Regions from separate parts of the Paenibacillus sp. J53TS2 genome, predicted to be linked through region 3. Evidence: riboswitches for the same ligand, from Rfam matches in the RefSeq annotation. Region 3 holds a riboswitch; each other region holds the start of a gene.
What was found. A riboswitch is a leader RNA that binds a small molecule or an ion and turns the genes downstream of it on or off. The one in region 3 is predicted to bind glycine.
Positions count from the first base shown of each region.

Region 1: it holds a riboswitch for glycine, as region 3 does, so the genes downstream of both, sdaAB (L-serine ammonia-lyase, iron-sulfur-dependent subunit beta) here and gcvT (glycine cleavage system aminomethyltransferase GcvT) in region 3, are expected to answer to the same signal.
Region 2: it holds a riboswitch for glycine, as region 3 does, so the genes downstream of both, KJS42_RS07005 (amino acid permease) here and gcvT (glycine cleavage system aminomethyltransferase GcvT) in region 3, are expected to answer to the same signal.

Region 1 covers NZ_BOSK01000007.1:248,910-254,892, reverse strand. The annotation lists gene KJS42_RS16810 (S8 family serine peptidase) at 1-2,091, opposite strand, end outside; glycine riboswitch at 2,591-2,717, shown strand; gene sdaAB (L-serine ammonia-lyase, iron-sulfur-dependent subunit beta) at 2,901-3,572, shown strand; gene sdaAA (L-serine ammonia-lyase, iron-sulfur-dependent, subunit alpha) at 3,589-4,470, shown strand; gene KJS42_RS16795 (response regulator transcription factor) at 4,628-5,317, shown strand; gene KJS42_RS16790 (sensor histidine kinase) at 5,314-5,983, shown strand, end outside.
Region 2 covers NZ_BOSK01000002.1:525,807-531,789, reverse strand. The annotation lists gene KJS42_RS07025 (ABC transporter permease) at 1-830, opposite strand, end outside; gene KJS42_RS07020 (TetR/AcrR family transcriptional regulator) at 963-1,529, opposite strand; gene KJS42_RS07015 (helix-turn-helix transcriptional regulator) at 1,565-2,416, opposite strand; gene KJS42_RS07010 (SDR family NAD(P)-dependent oxidoreductase) at 2,595-3,389, shown strand; glycine riboswitch at 3,487-3,567, shown strand; gene KJS42_RS07005 (amino acid permease) at 3,701-5,080, shown strand; gene KJS42_RS07000 (helix-turn-helix domain-containing protein) at 5,163-5,983, shown strand, end outside.
Region 3 covers NZ_BOSK01000004.1:211,416-217,398, reverse strand. The annotation lists gene proC (pyrroline-5-carboxylate reductase) at 1-422, shown strand, start outside; gene mtnB (methylthioribulose 1-phosphate dehydratase) at 489-1,163, shown strand; gene gcvH (glycine cleavage system protein GcvH) at 1,270-1,665, opposite strand; glycine riboswitch at 1,914-2,013, shown strand; glycine riboswitch at 2,017-2,135, shown strand; gene gcvT (glycine cleavage system aminomethyltransferase GcvT) at 2,234-3,364, shown strand; gene gcvPA (aminomethyl-transferring glycine dehydrogenase subunit GcvPA) at 3,383-4,747, shown strand; gene gcvPB (aminomethyl-transferring glycine dehydrogenase subunit GcvPB) at 4,735-5,983, shown strand, end outside.

The sequences.
Region 1 (5,983 bases), on a different contig from region 3:
GTCGCCGGAATAGGCACTGCCCGGTCCGCTAACCGGCGTTCCCCAGGCCCAGGTGTTCCCGGTACCGCCAGACTGGAACCCGGTGGTCTCCGTCTCGAAATCCTGGAGATACCCGGGCGCGATGCCGGCCGACACCGTGACGGCGTACGGCTTGCTGTCAAACCCGTTGTTGCCGAAGTCGTTCACCCGAATGTAATATTCAAGTCCAGCCGTCCCGATTAGGAAGGCGGGTACGGTGGCTTCATATACACCGTCCTTCTCGTTTCCGGAAACCCGTTTGGCCGGAAGGTATAAATAATGGCTGGTTCCTGCTTCCTTGGCGTAAAACTCGACCGATGTGACGGCGACATCGTCGCTGACGCGTGCGGAAAGCGTCGCGTCGAAGCCTTCATATACTAAAGTAGGCGGCGCATGTTCCAAGGTTGGCTCGTCCAGGTCCTCTCCGGAGGTGACTACGCGCCCGGAGACGGTTCCGACCCCTTGCAGGACGGAGCCGACGGCGTCCAGCGCATTGACGATCCCGCTCCCGTACCCATTGTTGGGCGAGGTGGGATATTCGCTATCCGTCCGAGGCGTGGCCGTGCTGGTCAGGATATCCTCCAGTTGGTCTACCGTGAGGGAGTGGTTCGCCTGCAGCAGCAGCGCGGCGATCGCCGTCGTATGCGGACCTGCCATCGAGGTGCCGTCCCAGCCGCCCTCATAGACTCCGCCTGGAACGGAGGAGCGGATGTTCACGCCCGGTGCGGAAACCTCCGGTTTAACTTCATCGTAAGGCGAGGGGCCCCGCAACGAGAAGTCGGCCAAATTCCCGCTAATGTCCGTGGCGCCGGTGGCGAATGCCTCGGGATAGTTGGCCGGTGCGGCTACGGAACCGGGGCCGCCCGGGTTGAATTCATCAACGTTGCCCGCCGAAAACTCGGGGAAAATCTGCGCGCTTCGCCAAGCCTGCACGATCGGGCGGAACCATTCGTCGATGCCAGGTCCGCCGCCCCAGGAGTTGTTGACGACATCGGGAGCGAGCTCCGGATGGAGATTTCCTTCGGCATCCACCGGGGCCAGCAGCCACTGGCCGCCATCGAGGATGATCGCGTCCGTGGTGGAGGGGTTAAAGATGCGGACCGCGATCCATTTGGCTCCCGGCGCGACCCCAATCTGATTCGAGCCGTCCGGCTCCGAACCGACCATCGTTCCCATGGTGTGCGTGCCGTGGCCGTGGCCATCCGTCGGCAGTGAAGCATGGCTATGCGGATCATACCAGCTAAGCTCGGGGTCGACGATATTGCCCGAGGCATCAAATCCACGCCATTTGCTTCTCAAGGCCGGGTGGTTCAGCTCGACGCCGGTATCGAGGTTGGCGACGACGATGCCTGTCCCGTCGATGCCCATGTTCCAAACCTCGGGGGCATTGACTTGAGCGATATTCCATTCGACGCTGCTAGGCGTGACGGTGGAGGGGTCCTTGCTTGCACCGTCCAGCGGTGACGACTTACCGTCAGCCGGTTTTACGGATGGTGCCTCTACGGCAGGTTGCATTGCCGATTCTTTATGGATTTCGACCTTTTGCAAGTGACGCTCTTCATTCGGAAGGATCTTCTCCACTTCAGGAAAAAGGGCGATTTGCTCCAGTACCTCTTTTGTACTTGTCACCGCCATGGCATTTACGATAAAGTAGCTTTGGTAGTCTTTTACGTCTCCGGATTGCTGGGCTTTCTGCAAGTAATCCTCCAATGCGAATTGGCTGCGGGAGGCGGTTTCGCGAAGCGCGCTGACGACGGAGGTTCGAGCGGAAAGCTTCGCGGCGGAAGGTGTGGCTTTCTCCAGCGTGGCTTTCTGGAGAGCCAGTTTGGCGACCGAGGCCGTATCGGTTTGTTCTTTGAGTTTGACAAGGTAGGTGACGAAGTCGTCCTGCTTAAACTGAGTCTGCAATTTGGCGTCGATTTTGGCTTCAGCCACGTGAGGCGCGGTCGATTTCAGGCTGGTTTTTCCCGAAACTCCACTGCTGTCGGCAGAGGCTGCGGGAACGAGGGTCAACGCTAGAAGGATCGACATGCCAAGCGAGAAAGATGTGCGAAATCTCTTGAGACTTATCAACTTCTTCACTCCCTTTATGAGGTTTTAAGTGCAGCAGACATCCTTTGGCGGCCGCCCGGAGCAACGTTCAGCAAGGTCCGGACACGTTATGCCTGAAAACGGATCAAGCAAGAGCAAACGTCCCTTTGTTCATCACCTCCTTCATCAAAGTGGTTGATGCAAATGCGGGTACACCATGGTGGATGAGAAGTTGTAGTTGAAGCCGGATGCGGAGTGAGAGGCGTAACGGAAATCCAAGTGATCCTGATGTGAAGGAAAGTTGACGCGGAGTGCACCTTATTTTCAACAATTCATAAAATAAGGTAAAATCTGGAGTTGTTGGGGATAGTATATATCTGTAAAATTAAGGATACAAGTGGTTGCATATGAAAAATAACCATATTTTCACATAAAAATAGGAAAATATGACTAAAATAGATTGACGAAATACGCAACGTTATGTGAGTTATCTTGACATCTTGCTAACTTCGTTTTACATTAATACAATTCATACAGGCGAATGAGGATGATGGGAGAGTCCGCTGGGCGTACCGCTAGGGTAAGCCGAGGAGCGGCACCGAAGGAGCAAAGGGCCGGTCCTGCAATCGGCAACCGAATCTCTCAGGTACAAGGACCATGATCGGACGCCACTCTGGAGAGAGCGATCAGCCACCCAAGAGGTACATGGATCCCGGGCCAATGGTTCTCCGGGAACATTAAACTTTCAGGTAACGGGGACAGAGCAGAAGGGCAGCGGCCTTTTTGTTCTGTCTCTTTTTCGTGATAGGCGGCTTGGTCATCTTGAATGTAAACAAGGGAGAGATTAATCCATGCGATTCAAAAACGTGTTCTCCATTATCGGTCCCGCGATGATCGGGCCCTCCAGCTCACATACGGCCGGGGCGGTGAGGATTGGACGATTTGCCCGTCAGCTGTTTGGAAGCGTGCCGGCGGAAGCGGCGATTTGCTTCTACGGCTCTTTTGCCGAAACGTACAGCGGACACGGTACCGATTTGGCCGTTGTTGGCGGCATCCTCGATTACCGCACGGACGACGAGCGAATTCGTCATTCGCTGCAGGACGCCGAAGAGCAAGGGGTCGAGGTGTCCTTTACCACAGGAGTACAGCCGGGAGCTCATCCGAATACGGTAAAAATAAAACTAACCGGCCAAGACGGCCGGCATACGGAGGTGACGGGCGCTTCCATCGGGGGTGGGACGATCGTCATCCGCAGCATCGACGGTTTTGAGGTGAAGAGCTCGGGCGAGCTGCCGACCCTGGTCGTATCCCATGCCGATCGCCAAGGAGTTCTGGCGGGCATTACCGCCTTGTTCAGCCGGGAGTACGTGAATATCGGCTACATCATTACCGATCGGAAAGGACGTACCGGCGAAGCATTGACCGTGGTGGAAGCCGACTCGCCGATCCCATCGGAACTGATGAAGGCGATTGAGTCGCTGGAGCATGTCAACCAGGTTGCTTATATCGATCTGACGAGATAAGAAAGGAGTGGGCAGGATGCGTTTTAGAAATTTGCGGGAACTGGTGGGGTTGTGCGAGCGGGAATCCCAGACGATATCCGGCATCATGATCCAGGATCAGGCGGCGGAGAGCGGGCAATCGGAGGCCGAGATCCTGGCCGCCATGGGCGAATACTATCAAATCATGAAATCGGCGGTACGCAAGGGGCTGACGGAGGACATCGTCTCCACAAGCGGTCTGACGGGCGGCGACGCCAAACGAGTCGAGACCTATCGAAGCCGTGGTGAGGCCTCCGTCGGCGACATCGCTTGCCAGGCCATGGCCTATGCGCTGGCGGTGTCGGAGGTTAACGCCTCGATGGGGCGGATCGTCGCTACGCCGACGGCGGGCTCCTGCGGCATCATCCCGGGCGTGTTCGTCAGCGCCCAGGAGCGCTTCGGCTGGGAAGATGAGCACCTCGTGCGCGGGTTGTTCAGCGCCGGGGCCATCGGCTACGTGATCGCCAACAACTCGTTTATTTCCGGCGCGGAAGGCGGCTGCCAAGCCGAAATTGGTTCGGCGATCGGAATGGCAGCCGGGGCGATGGTCGAGTTGCGCGGTGGGACGCCGGAGCAGGCGGTGCACGCTGTCGGCCTCGCGCTCAAGAACACGCTGGGCTTGATCTGCGATCCCGTCGGCGGGTTGGTGGAGATTCCCTGCATCGTACGCAACGGCTTCGGCGCGGTAAACGCACTGGCAGCCGCCGATATGGCGTTGGCCGGCGTACGCAGCGCAATCCCATCGGACGAAGTCATCGACGTGATGCTGGAGGTCGGGTCGGCGATGCCCAGCCGCCACCGCGAAACCGCGCAAGGCGGGCTGGCACAAACGCCAACCGGTCGCAAAATTATGAAGGAGCTGCGGAGTCGTAAGAAGTAAAATGTCACCTGTCTTTCTAAATCCAAGCGCCGCGGCCTGCAAATCGGGTTGCGGCGCTTTCTGTTGGATCTATGTCATAGTTAAACGATTTATCCGAGGTTACGTTCATGTATAATTTGCTTGTAGGAATGACCGGAAGGAAAGGAAGTACGGAATCATGACGAGCATTCTGATTGTTGAAGATGATGTGGGCTTAAACAAAGGGATCGCATTGACATTGGCGAGGGACGGAGTCGCCGTGGAGCAAGCCTATGATCTGGCGGGGGCGGAAGAAAGGTTTGCGGCCGGCGGGATCGATCTGGTGCTGCTCGACGTCAGGCTGCCGGACGGAAGCGGCCTGGACTTTTGCGCCAAGCTTAGGGAAGCTTCTCGGGTGCCGGTCATCTTCCTGACCGCGAACGATATGGAGTCCGATATTGTGATGGGCTTCGAGATGGGAGGGGATGACTACATCACGAAACCGTTCAGCCTAATGGTGCTGCGGTCTCGGGTGATGGCTGTGCTTCGGCGCTGCGACCCCAGTCGCGAGGATAAAGTGAACATCGGTTCTCTCGCGTTTGACTTTGGCAAAATGGATTACCGCAAGGAAGGCGCAGCCATCTCGCTTAGTGTGACGGAACAAAAGCTGCTGAAAGCGCTCGTGAACCACCGGGGACAAGTCCTGCCCCGGGAGCAGTTGATTTATCTCGTATGGGGGCAAGATTCCGAATTTGTGGATGAAAATGCGCTGACCGTCACGATCAAGCGATTGCGGACTAAAATCGAGGAGGATCCCGCTGCGCCCCAATATATCAAGACGGTTTACGGCTTGGGATACCTTTGGGCCGATGCGGGGGTGCAGACATGACAACCGATGGAGCGACTAACGGAGAGCACGGACTTGCCAAGTTCGCAGCACGTCACATTCCTCTGCGGACGGATGGACTGACCGGTTCACCGCGCCGGAATGGGTTGGCCTTCGATTGGGTTTACGTAGCCTACGGTGCGCTGTTTGTCTTGTTCGTGCTGGGCTATCCGCTGGCTTCCTGGGTATGGGCGGGGGAAGTGTTTACCCCGCCGATTTGGATCCCCATCGTTTTCGCGGCGGCGTTGCTCCTCATAGCCGGTTCATTCGCCTGGACGTTGCGGGCCAGGTCCGCAAACGCCATCCGTGCAGCATATGAGATCGTGGATACCGCGATCGCGGGTCAACAGCGGCTCACCGGTTATGAAGAGACGGAGCTTTCCGCGCTCGAGAACAAGGTGATCCGTTATGTCGAGCTGGCCCGGGCGCGCGAAGAGGAGGTCGAAGCGGAGCGGGGCCATCTTCAGACGCTTCTCTCCGATATTTCACATCAAACGAAAACGCCGCTATCCGGCATTATGCTATACGGGGAACTGCTGGGAGAAGTCCCGAATTTGGGTGAAGAGGCCCGCCAGTATGCGGCTCAGATCAAGGCGCAGGCCGCCAAGCTGGATTGGCTGATCGGGTCCTTGGTCAAAATGTCCCGGCTCGAGGCGGGGATGATCGCTC
Region 2 (5,983 bases), on a different contig from region 3:
TGCATCGTCATGACGTAGAAGAATACACCCAACACAAATGCGGAGATGACGAACAAGAAGGCCAGCATCATGAGGATCGTGCCATTCTCCTCCTTATAGCCCGGCATGCCCTGTACCGCTTTGGCACGCGTCACGGTGTCCGTATTCCCAAGCTTGTCGTTGATGGTATCCGGGTCAATTTTGGATCCCTGCAGCATGATGGCATTGACAGGACCTTCAATCCCTTTGTCGGAGCCGGGCGCGGCGAATGCAATGTTGCGCCATTCCGGCATCGGAATAAATACGGCCGGCAGATGGTTATAGGTTTGATTCTCAACAAACCCCATAATCGTCAAAGCCTCTGTCGAACCGTCCAATTTGAACGTATCTCCGAGTTTAAATCCTTCTTCCTTCATCGAATCATTTACGATGACACCAGTTAGTTGATCATTCGTAAGCTTATCGCCCTCGATGACCTCCGGCTCTAGGAAGCTGCCGGGAACGATGCCCAAGATTGCGATATCGACTTTATCGTCATTCTTCGTGCTATCGCCTTTCAGGGCCGTCGCCATCGTGCTTCCCATAGGAGCTGCCGCAATGACGTTCGGCAGTTTCCCGGCTTCCTCTACCAACTGATCGGATAACAGGGATTTACTCATGGAATTCTGGGAGCCTTGCTCGAAGACCACATAATCGGCTTCCATATTCTTAAACGCTGACGCCGCCAGCGAAGATAACCCGTTCCCCAATCCTGACAGGATAAAGACCAGCCAAGCCATCATGACAAAAATAATGACAATCATCGAAAATCGCAGCTTGCTATGCATGATTTCTCTCATAGCTAAAAACATGTAATTCAGCTCCTCACTCTGTATTTTGACACTAGTGTCAGATTGGATATCAAATATCACTTAATGACTACCTCTTGATTAAACACCATTTTGACACCTGTGTCAAAATTAAAATATGGAAGGACTTCGCCCTTACTGCTTGGCCCCACCCATCCATATTTGAAACAGCATCCTGCTCCACTCAGGGACGGGAACGTTCATCATATTCGGCGTGTTGATGAGATTGAAGAACATGCCGACATGCACAGGCAGGGGGATGTCTTCTCTGAGGTGCTTCTCCTGCTGGGCTTTCTGAAACAGACGGGTGAGCTGGACTTTAAGAAACTCGTGCGCGGATTCCACATATTCGATATCCCTGCGTGCGGCCTCCGATGCGGTTGTTTTGATTTTGTACGCATCCGCTAAGAGCTGATGCAACTGGAACTCCTCGAGGTAGATGTTAAGCAATTCCTGAAGGGCTCGCATGGAGTCGGTTTCGTCAAGCGCAGAGGCTTTCTCTAGGATGGCCCCAATGCTTCGTTTCATGCAGGCTGCAATGATCTCATCCTTATTGGCATAATATTGATAGATCGTACTTCGTGCACCGGGTAAGTGTTCCGAGAGCAGCTTGAGGTTAAACCCGTCATAACCGCGCTCCAGCACCAAACGTTTCGTTAGGTCTAGCAGCTCCGAATGGGAGTAGGATTGTTTTCTGGCCATGGGTCATTCCTCCTTTCTTCACCGCGGTGTAAAGCTTAATTATCCTTCTCATCCTGCTCCAACATGCGCAATAAATTCTCTTCCGTACCCGTTCCAGGCACGGGAACAAAGAAACACCAATGCATCCCCGGATTGTTATCGATCGAGGCGGAATGGACCTTAAACTCCATCATCTGGTCATCCGGAAGACGAAATAATGCGGTGGACACCCGCTTTTGTTTTATTTCATACAGCTCCCAGAAACGAGAAAATTCTTCGCTGTGCCGTTTCAGACGTTCTAATCTTTCCATGTACAGCGGATGATCTTTATATAGATCTAAGTTGGCCCGAAGCGTAGCCGTGCTGAATCGGACAAATTCCTCCCAATTCACCAGCCTCTCACGGTAATCCGCACTGAAAAAAAGGACGTTCAGCATATACCGTTCGTTCTTGGGTAGACGACCGAAATCGGCGATAATCAGTTTAGCTGCCCGATTCCAGGCGATGACATCCGTACCTTCGTCTGTAACGAAGGAGGGATACACCATTTGGTCGACGATGGTTTGCATGAAACCAAAATCCGCCCCTTCGCGATGGTGCACAACTCCAGCGCTGGCCGGGTCGAGATTGGCGAGGCCGAATAGATATTTTCGCTCGTCTTCGTCCAACATCAAAGCGTTGCTGATATTTAATAACACTTCAGGTGAAGGGTTAACCTCTCTGCCTTGCTCCAGCCAAGTATAATAGGTTAAGCTGACATTCGCGAGATAGGAGACTTCTTCTCTTCGCAGGCCCGGGGTACGTCTACGTCCGGGAAGTGGCTTGATCCCGGCGATGGAAGGCTGCAGCCGTTCCCTACGGGATTTGATGAATTCCCCCAATGCGGACGAGGTCCGATTTACATTCACATTTTTCACCCCCCAAGACCATTATAGTCCCAGTTCCGTGACTCTTGCCACAAGAGATCGCCTTTACCGGGTAATCCCATTAATAGTATAAATATGATGTGGCTGGCCCCCTCCTGGCGAAGATAAGATGAAGATCATTGAAGACACGAAGTGTTGTCCTTAGGAGGGGGGTTATTTCATGAATAAGTATGAATATTCTAATAAGTTGGCCTTAGTCACCGGGGCTTCATCCGGGATCGGAAAAGTTTATGCCAAACAATTGGCGGCAAGGGGCAGTCACGTCGTGCTGGTCGCAAGATCCCAGGATAAATTGGAGGCCATTGCAGGGGATATTAAACGTCAGTACGGGGTGCAGGCGGTTGTTTTGGCATGCGATTTGTCCCAAGCGGATGCGCCTCGTCAACTAGCCGATCAAATTGCCGAGCTGGGCTTGACGGTCGATATTTTGATCAACAATGCCGGGTTCGGTACACATGGACGCTTCGAGGAGCTCGACCCGGGTCGTGAGCAGGAAGAAATCACGCTGAACACGGCGTCGTTAGTCGATCTTACGCATCGTTTGCTGCCCCATATGTTGCGGCGGGGGGACGGAGTCGTCGTGAATGTGGCTTCGATGGCCGCCTTTATGCCTTGTGCATATTCGGCCGTTTATGGCGCAACCAAGGCGTTTGTCATTTCGTTCTCTGAAGCGCTGTGGGCGGAAATGCGGGGAAGGGGCGTTCGAGTGCTTGCATTATGCCCAGGGGCAACCGATACAGGATTCTTCGATGCGGTTGGCAGTACAGACATGGCTGCAGGCAACAAGCTCTCTACACCGGAAAAGGTAGTGCAGACCGGATTTCGCGGGATTGACCAAGGGCGCAGTTATATCATTGAGGGTCGATCCAATTCGTTTATGGCTCAAATGATCCGATTTGTAAGCCGACGCCGAGTGGCCCTGATCATGGAACGCATGACAAGACCGAAGAACTGATGGAAGGAATGTTATTGACAAAATATTTATCCGCGAGTAGTATTTGAAAAAATTGAATAATTCGCAAGCTATGATGGCTATGGATCACACTATAGTCGGAGCAGCTTCTGGAGAGACTGCGGAGATTCCGCGGCGCCGAAGGGTTCACAATCTCAGGCAAAAGGACAGAAGAGTACTAAATAATTGTTTATTTAGGTTATTTATTATTCTTATGACCCGGAGATTGGAGCGCATCCAATCTCTTTTTTTTGGCGTTATTTGTTCAATATTTCACATGTAGTCAATCATGAAGGATTAAGGGGGAGTTAGGGGTGGCGCAACAAGAATTAAAGAGAGATTTAGCCAATCGACATGTTCAACTGATCGCTATAGGAGGAACGATTGGGACCGGGTTATTCCTAGGATCAGGGAAAGCGATCCAACTGGCCGGCCCTTCAATCGTTTTTGCCTATTTACTTGTGGGGATCGCCGTATTTTTTGTCATGCGAGCGCTGGGAGAACTGCTGTTATCGAAAGCGGGATATCAATCCTTCACGGACATTGCCGAAGACTATCTTGGGCCCTGGGCCGCGTTCGTTACAGGATGGACGTATTGGTTCTGCTGGATCATGACGGCGATGGCGGATGTCATTGCTGTTGGGGTGTACGTGCAATATTGGTTTGATATCCCGCAATGGGTGCCGGCGGTGATTTGCTTGATTATTTTGCTGGGACTTAACCTGTTAACCGTGAAGAATTTCGGCGAGTTGGAGTTTTGGTTTGCGTTGATTAAGGTTGTGACGATTCTCGTGTTAATCGCCATCGGTGTGATTTTGCTGGTCATCGGATTCAAGACCGATGCTGGAGCCGTAACCGTGAAGAATATGTGGGGGCACGGAGGGCTGTTTCCCAACGGAATAACCGGTTTCTTGCTTTCCTTCCAAATGGTCGTGTTCGCCTATGTTGGCGTGGAGCTCGTTGGGGTATCCGCTGCAGAAACCTCCGATCCGGAGAAAAATATCCCATCCGCCATCAATAAAATTCCGCTGCGAATTTTATTCTTCTACGTTGGCGCTTTAGTCGCTCTCTTATGCATTAACCCCTGGACGGGGCTGACTCCGGCGGAGAGCCCGTTTGTGAAGACATTTAGTCTGGTCGGCATTCCGATTGCCGCGGGGATCATTAATTTTGTCGTTTTGACCTCGGCCGCCTCCGCTTGTAACAGCGGGATGTTCTCGACCAGCCGGATCCTGTATAACTTAAGCAAGAATAATCAAGCTCCTACCCGGATGGCGAAATTGAACAAGAACCATGTGCCTGGCAACGCACTGCTGATTTCCACGCTGATCATCTCCGTCGGGGCGCTGTTAAGCAAACTGATCCCGGGGCAAGCTTTCGGCATCGTGACGACGATTAGCGCCATTTGTTTTATATGGGTGTGGGGCGTGGTGCTTGTGTGTCATATTCGTTATAAGCGAACGCAACCGGAGCTGCAGGCTAAGTCGAAGTTTAAAGCGCTGTTTACCCCTTTTATCAATTATGCTGTTCTCACCTTGTTTGCAGCAATCCTGCTGATTATGTTGTTCGCGGATGAGACACGTCCGGCCCTATTGTTGACTCCACTATGGTTCATTCTATTGTTCGTCTTGCATGCGATGAGAAAGCGTAAGGAACAGGCAACCCCTGCACCCCTAGAGCAAACCCATCTATAACAGCGGCTTCCAGGTTTGCAATTCGAATCAAATTTATAGGATTTTCCGGTGATATGATCAGGGTGAAAGGAGGAGGACTTCCATGTACGAATGGAATGAGACGGTTCAACGCATGGTGGACTGGGTGGAGACGCACATCACGGAAGATACGTCTCTATTGAAGATGTCAGACGCGCTGGGGTATTCCCCGTTTTATTGCTCCAGACAGTTCAACCAGTACACGGGGGTGACCTTGCGGGATTATATCTGGACGCGAAGAGTCAGCCGTGCCGCCATGGAGCTCCGCGACACGGATCAGCGGGTCCTGGATATCGCCGTAAAGTATGGATTTTCATCGCAGGAGGCGTTTACGAGAGCGTTCGTGAAAGCCTTTCAGCTCACCCCTGCGGCCTACCAAAAGGCGCCAAGACCCATTCCCTTAGCGATTCGTCAGGAAGTATTCTCGCCTTATCACTATTGGATCAAGGAGCGGGATCACATGAGTGAAATTCACTTGCAGCCGGCGGAGATCAAAGTCGAGTTCATTCCGGCCCATAAGTTTATCGGGATCTGGGATTTGACCGTCAACAACTACGGGGATTTCTGGGAGAACGGGCACTCCTGCGACGAAGTCAGCGGAACCTTAGAAAGCATGTCTAACCATACCCTGAAGGGGCAATTAGGGCAGACGGCGGGGTGGTTTTACCGGGACGGCCAAAAAGGGTATCTGTACGGCATCCCGGTTCCCCTGGAAGATGACGGACCGATTCCGGAAGGAATGGAGTGCCGGGAGATCCCGGAGTCGGAATACCTGGTGTTCTTCCACCCGCCGTTTGACTACCTAAAGGATAACGGAGCGGTGATGAGCGCGGTGGAGGAGGTTGCTTGGAACTTTGATCCCAGCCAACTGGGGTACGAATGGGA
Region 3 (5,983 bases):
CACCGGAAGCGACCGAGGAGCACCGCGCCCAGGTGTTGTCGATGTTCGAGGCGGTCGGAATGGTAAGTGTTATCCCCGAAGAACAAATGGAAATTTTGACGGGCGTATCCGGGAGCGGACCCGCATATGTATATTACCTGATGGAAGCGATGATTGAAGCCGGGATCGAGGGTGGCTTAACGGCCGAACAAGCTCGCGAGCTGACGGTGCAAACGGTGTTGGGCGCCGCCTTGATGATGGCGGAAACCGGTGAAGCGCCTACCAAGTTGCGTGCGGACATCACCTCGCCTAACGGTTCGACGCAAGCGGCGATCGGCGTGCTGGAATCCGGCAACTTCCAGCCGAACGTACGAGCTGCGGTCCACCGGGCTGCCGAACGTTCAAAGGAAATGGGCGAAGCCGTGAAGCGGGCATTGCTATAGGAAAGGCATCACGATAGCCGAAGGCCGGAGTCTCGCTTAAGGTTTGTTCGAAAGGGGGACGGCAGCATGAGTAACGGCGACATCCCATGGGAAGAAAAAGTAACGGCACTGGACGCGGTAAATCGCTTGCGGGAGGAATTCTTGGCCCGCGGCTGGTTCCCCGCTTCCAGCGGAAGCTTGTCGGTGCGGATTGGCGGCTGGGCGCCGGACCGGTATACGTTTGCGGTCACGGTCGACGAGACGGAACGGCCGGAGCTGTTAGAGGAGTCTTCCCTACGGGCAGGCGTCCTGTTCGTGGATGCCGCGGGTGAGCCCTGCGAGCCGACCCGTTTGAAACCAAGCCCCGATACGCCAATTCACGCGAGAATTTACCGGTTGACCGGCTGCGGCGCGATTGTTCACGTACATACGGCATATAACAATTTGCTTAGTGAATATTTCAACGCCGATGGCGGAGTACCACTCAAGGACAATGAGCTGTTAAAAAGTATAGGAATCTGGGAGACGAGCACGGAGATTCGGGTGCCGATCCTGCCGAACGCCGCTGAACTCTCAACAATTCTGAAGCGAATTGCGGGCGGACTGGATTCCCGCGTTCCCGCGTTTTTGCTGCAAAACCACGGGATTTATGCCTGGGGCTCCGGCCTCAGGGAGGCAAAACGTCATTTGGAAGCATTGGAGTTTATGTTTGAAGTGCTGTACCGTTCTCTGCTCTTACCCTCCAAAGGGCGCCATATTTGATGACAACAACTCGCGGCATGCGATAAGCGGCGAAGCCGATCGAAAATCCGGTTCTTTCGCTTTATTGCTGGCCGCGAGTTTTGATTCGTGCGAATGAATAATCAACTTATCTCTCGATAAATTCCGCGTACGCCTTGGCATCCATCAAGTTTGCTAGCGCGAGGTTCGGATCCTCCTTCAGACGAATGTGTACCATCCACCCCCCGTCGTACGGCTCTTCATTCACTAGTTCGGGCGCGGTATCCAGCTCTCCGTTCACTGCCACCACGGTACCGCTGACCGGCGTAAACAAATCGGCGACCGTCTTGACGGATTCAATGGTACCGATACCGTCCTGCGCTTCGATCTCCTGCCCGGGGTCGGGTAGCTCCACGAACACAATATCCCCCAATCGATGTTGAGCTACGTCGGAAATGCCGATTTTTACCGTACCGTCCCCCAAATCAAGCACCCATTCATGTTCATCGCTGTACCACATGTTTTCCCTGATCTCATTGGCCAAGACTAGCTCCTCCTCTTTCCGGATGATCTATCGTCCCACATCTGAACTTGCCGATTCTCGATCTTGATGTTTCTTCGTTCAGATTATTCCAAACCTAGCTCTCATGTCAATATTATTAACACAAATGATAGAGTCTATCAAAATGTAAGCGTAACCTTTTCCAACAAACGAAATATATTAAAATTATTATGATAACTTTATTGACATAGAGGCTGGTTTTGAGTATTAATGAGATGTGTAAGCTGCGATTGATGGCAGGGGGAGAGATTACAATAGGCCATATTGTAACGCCGAAGGAGCAAGCCGCCATGCGGTGAATCTCTCAGGCAAAAGGACTTCTGCCGGACGCAACTCTGGAGAGCATTCGCTAAGAGGTAGTTCATTTACATCTCTCATGCGAATCACCCAAGGGGAAACCTGCGCAAGTCTTAGAGCCTTAGCAGGGTAACTCTCAGGTACAAGGGACAGAGCCAGGAAGATCCGTTAGGTAAACTGACGGGATTTTCTTTGGCCTGTCCTTTTTTGGTTTCCCAAAATTGGCCGATCCGGCCCTTTCGAGGTGATGGTAATGTCCGAATCCGCTTTGCGGCGTACGCCGCTCTACTCCAGGTATGCGAAATATGAAGGAGTTCGCTGCATCGATTTTGGCGGCTGGGAGCTGCCGGTGCAGTTCAGCGGCATCCAGAAAGAACACGAAGCCGTGCGCGAGCGCGCCGGGTTATTCGACGTATCGCATATGGGCGAATTTTACGTGGAGGGGCCTGGGGCGGAACGCTTTTTGCAAGGCATGACGACCAACGACGTGGACCTACTCGTGCCGGAAAAAGCTCAGTACACCCTGCTCTGCTATCCTGATGGCGGTGTGGTGGACGATTTGTTGATCTATAAGCTGGAGCAGACAAAGTACATGTTGGTGGTCAACGCCTCCAATATCGAAAAAGACTGGGATTGGCTGCAGCGACACCTTCCCGCTGAAGGCGTAACGATGTGCAATGCGTCCGACGAGACGGCTTTACTCGCCGTACAAGGGCCCTTCTCCTCCGCTCTGCTATCCCCGCTTTGCGAAGGGATGGACCCCTCAGCCTTGCGTCCGTTCACCTTTATTCGGGACGCGCGGATTGCCGGTATTCCCGTGCTGCTGTCGCGCACCGGATATACCGGTGAAGACGGTTTCGAGTTGTACGTGGCTGCTGAACATGCGGAAGCACTTTGGGATGTGCTGATGGAAACCGGAGAAGCGCGCGGCCTTCTCCCTGCCGGGCTTGGCGCCAGAGATACGTTACGCTTCGAAGCTTGCCTGCCGCTCTACGGGCAGGAGCTAGGACCGGATATCTCCCCGCTTGAAGCAGGCCTGAATCGGTTCGTGAAGCTGGAACAAGGTGATTTTATCGGTCGCGATGCGCTGGTCAATCAGCGGGGAGACGGCATCCCTCGCCGCTTGGTCGGCCTCGAAATGATCGATCGCGGCATCCCCCGTACACATTATCCGGTGTTCGCCGAAGGCTCGGAAGAACCGATTGGAGAGGTAACTACCGGTACGCAATCGCCGACTTTGAAAAAGAACCTCGGGATGGCGATCCTCGCAAGCCGTTATGCCGAATCGGACACGATCCTCGAGATCGACATCCGTGGCAAGCGGCTGAAGGCCAAGGTCGTCCCGTTGCCGTTCTATCGCCGAAACCTATCCGCTAAGCGGTGAAAGGAGAGTAGCAATCAGATGTTAAAACACCGTTACCTGCCATTAACTGAACAAGACGAATCAGAAATGTTGGCGACCATCGGAGCAAGCTCCATACAGGAGCTGTTCAGCGACATCCCGGAGGGCATTCGTTTTCACGGCGAGCTCCCGGTATCCCCGCGTTTGGACGAATACGCATTGACCCGGCACTTCTCCGAACTGGCCGGACGAAATGCCGATACCGATCGTTTCGCCAGCTTTCTCGGTGCCGGCCTTTATGACCACCACATCCCTTCCGTCATTCAGCATGTCATTTCCCGTTCGGAATTTTATACGGCCTACACCCCGTACCAGCCGGAAATCAGCCAAGGCGAGCTGCAGGCGATTTTTGAGTTCCAATCCTACATCTGCGAGTTAACCGGTCTAAAGGTCGCCAACGCCAGCATGTACGACGGAGCTACCGCCTTGGCCGAGGCCGGCAACCTGGCCGCTGCCGCTACCAAGCGTAAGCAGCTTCTCGTCTCCCGCGCCGTCCATCCGGAGGCCCGTGAAGTGCTCGCTACCTACGCCCATGGCTTAAACCTTGAGATCGTCGAGGTCGGCTGGACGCAAGGCGTTACCGATCGCGAAGCGCTCGCCGCGGCCATCACGAAAGACACCGCCGCCGTGCTGATTCAGAACCCGAATTTCTTCGGTTCCCTGGAGGACCTCCGCGCCATCGGCGAAATGGCTCATGCGCATGGGAGCCTGTTGATCGTCAGCAGCAATCCGCTCGCGCTTGGCTTGTTGGAAGCGCCGGGGAAGCTCGGTGCCGACATCGTCGTTGGCGATGCCCAGCCGCTGGGGTTGGCCCCCTCCTTCGGCGGCCCGACCTGCGGCTTCTTCGCCGTATCGGAGGCGCACATGCGCCGGATGCCCGGCCGAATCGTCGGGCAGACGACCGACCGGAACGGTAAACGCGGGTTCGTGCTAACGCTGCAAGCCCGCGAGCAGCATATCCGTCGCGAGAAAGCAACCTCGAACATTTGCTCCAATCAGGCGCTGCTCGCCCTGGCCGCCTCCGTCTATCTGTCTATATTGGGCAAGCAAGGAATGGCCGAGGTTGCGGAGCTGAATTTGCAGAAAAGCCATTATGCAAAAAATGCATTGACCGCTATCCCCGGCATCAGCGCAGCTTTTGAATCGCCGTTCTTCAACGAGTTTGTTCTTCGACTGCCGAAGGAGGCCGATCCAGTTCGGCTGCAGAAGGATTTTCTCAACGCCGGCTTTATTGGCGGCTATGACCTGGGCCGCAGCTACCCCGAGCTGAGCGGCCACCTGTTGATCGCCGTAACGGAAAAGCGCAGCAAAGCCGAAATCGACCAATTCGCCCGCGTACTGGAGGAATCGATATGCTCGAAGTAAAAGAGACGGCACAATCCGATGAATTATTGATATTTGAGCGCAGCCGTCCCGGACGGATCGGCTACTCCTTGCCGGAATGTGACGTTCCGGCCGTCCCGAAGGAAGAGTTGGTGCCGCAAGGCATGCTGCGGAGCGAGGGCTTGGCTTTTCCCGAAGTGTACGAGGTGGACGCGATTCGCCATTATACCGCATTATCCCGCCGTAATTTCGGGGTGGATAACGGATTTTATCCGCTCGGCTCCTGTACGATGAAATACAATCCGAAGGTTAATGAGGATGTGGCTCGTTACCCCGGCTTAGCCAAAATCCATCCGTATCAGCCGGAGGAAAGCGTGCAAGGGGCGCTAGAGCTGATGTATCGCCTGCAGTTGGACCTGGCCGGACTCACCGGCATGGACGAGGTGACGCTGCAGCCCGCGGCCGGGGCCCATGGCGAATGGACCGGCCTGATGATGATCCGCGCCTACCACGAAAACCGCGGCGAGAAACGCACCAAGGTGATCGTGCCGGACTCCTCGCACGGCACGAACCCCGCCAGCGCCTCGGTCGCCGGGTTCGAGACGGTGACCATCCCGTCCACCGCGCGCGGCATGGTGGACCTGGACGCGTTGAGAGCGGCTGTCGGCGAAGACACGGCTGCGCTGATGCTCACCAACCCGAACACGCTGGGCTTGTTCGAGGAACAAATCGTAGAGATCGCCGAGATTGTGCATGAAGCCGGCGGTCTGTTGTATTATGACGGCGCGAACTCCAACGCGATCATGGGCATCGCCCGCCCCGGCGACATGGGCTTTGACGTTGTGCACCTTAATCTGCACAAAACGATGAGCACCCCGCATGGCGGCGGAGGCCCCGGCGCCGGTCCCGTCGGCGTCAAGCAGCGGCTGGTTCCGTTTCTTCCCGAGCCACGGATCGTCCAAGACGAATCTGGACGGTACGCCATCCACGGCGCGCGTACTGAAGGGGCTGCGAATGATTTAGCTGGTGGTGGAACCTCCGGATCGGCCAGCTCGATCGGTCGGGTGAAAGCTTTTTATGGCAACTTCGGCATCCTGGTCCGCGCGTATGCCTACATCCGCAGTCTCGGTCCGGAAGGACTCCGTCAGGTCTCGGAAAACGCCGTATTGAACGCCAACTATATGATGAGACGCTTGGCTCCTTATTACGACTTGCCGTACCCGGATCAACCCTGCAAACACGAATTCGTCATGTCCGGCAGCGGGTTGGCGAAATACG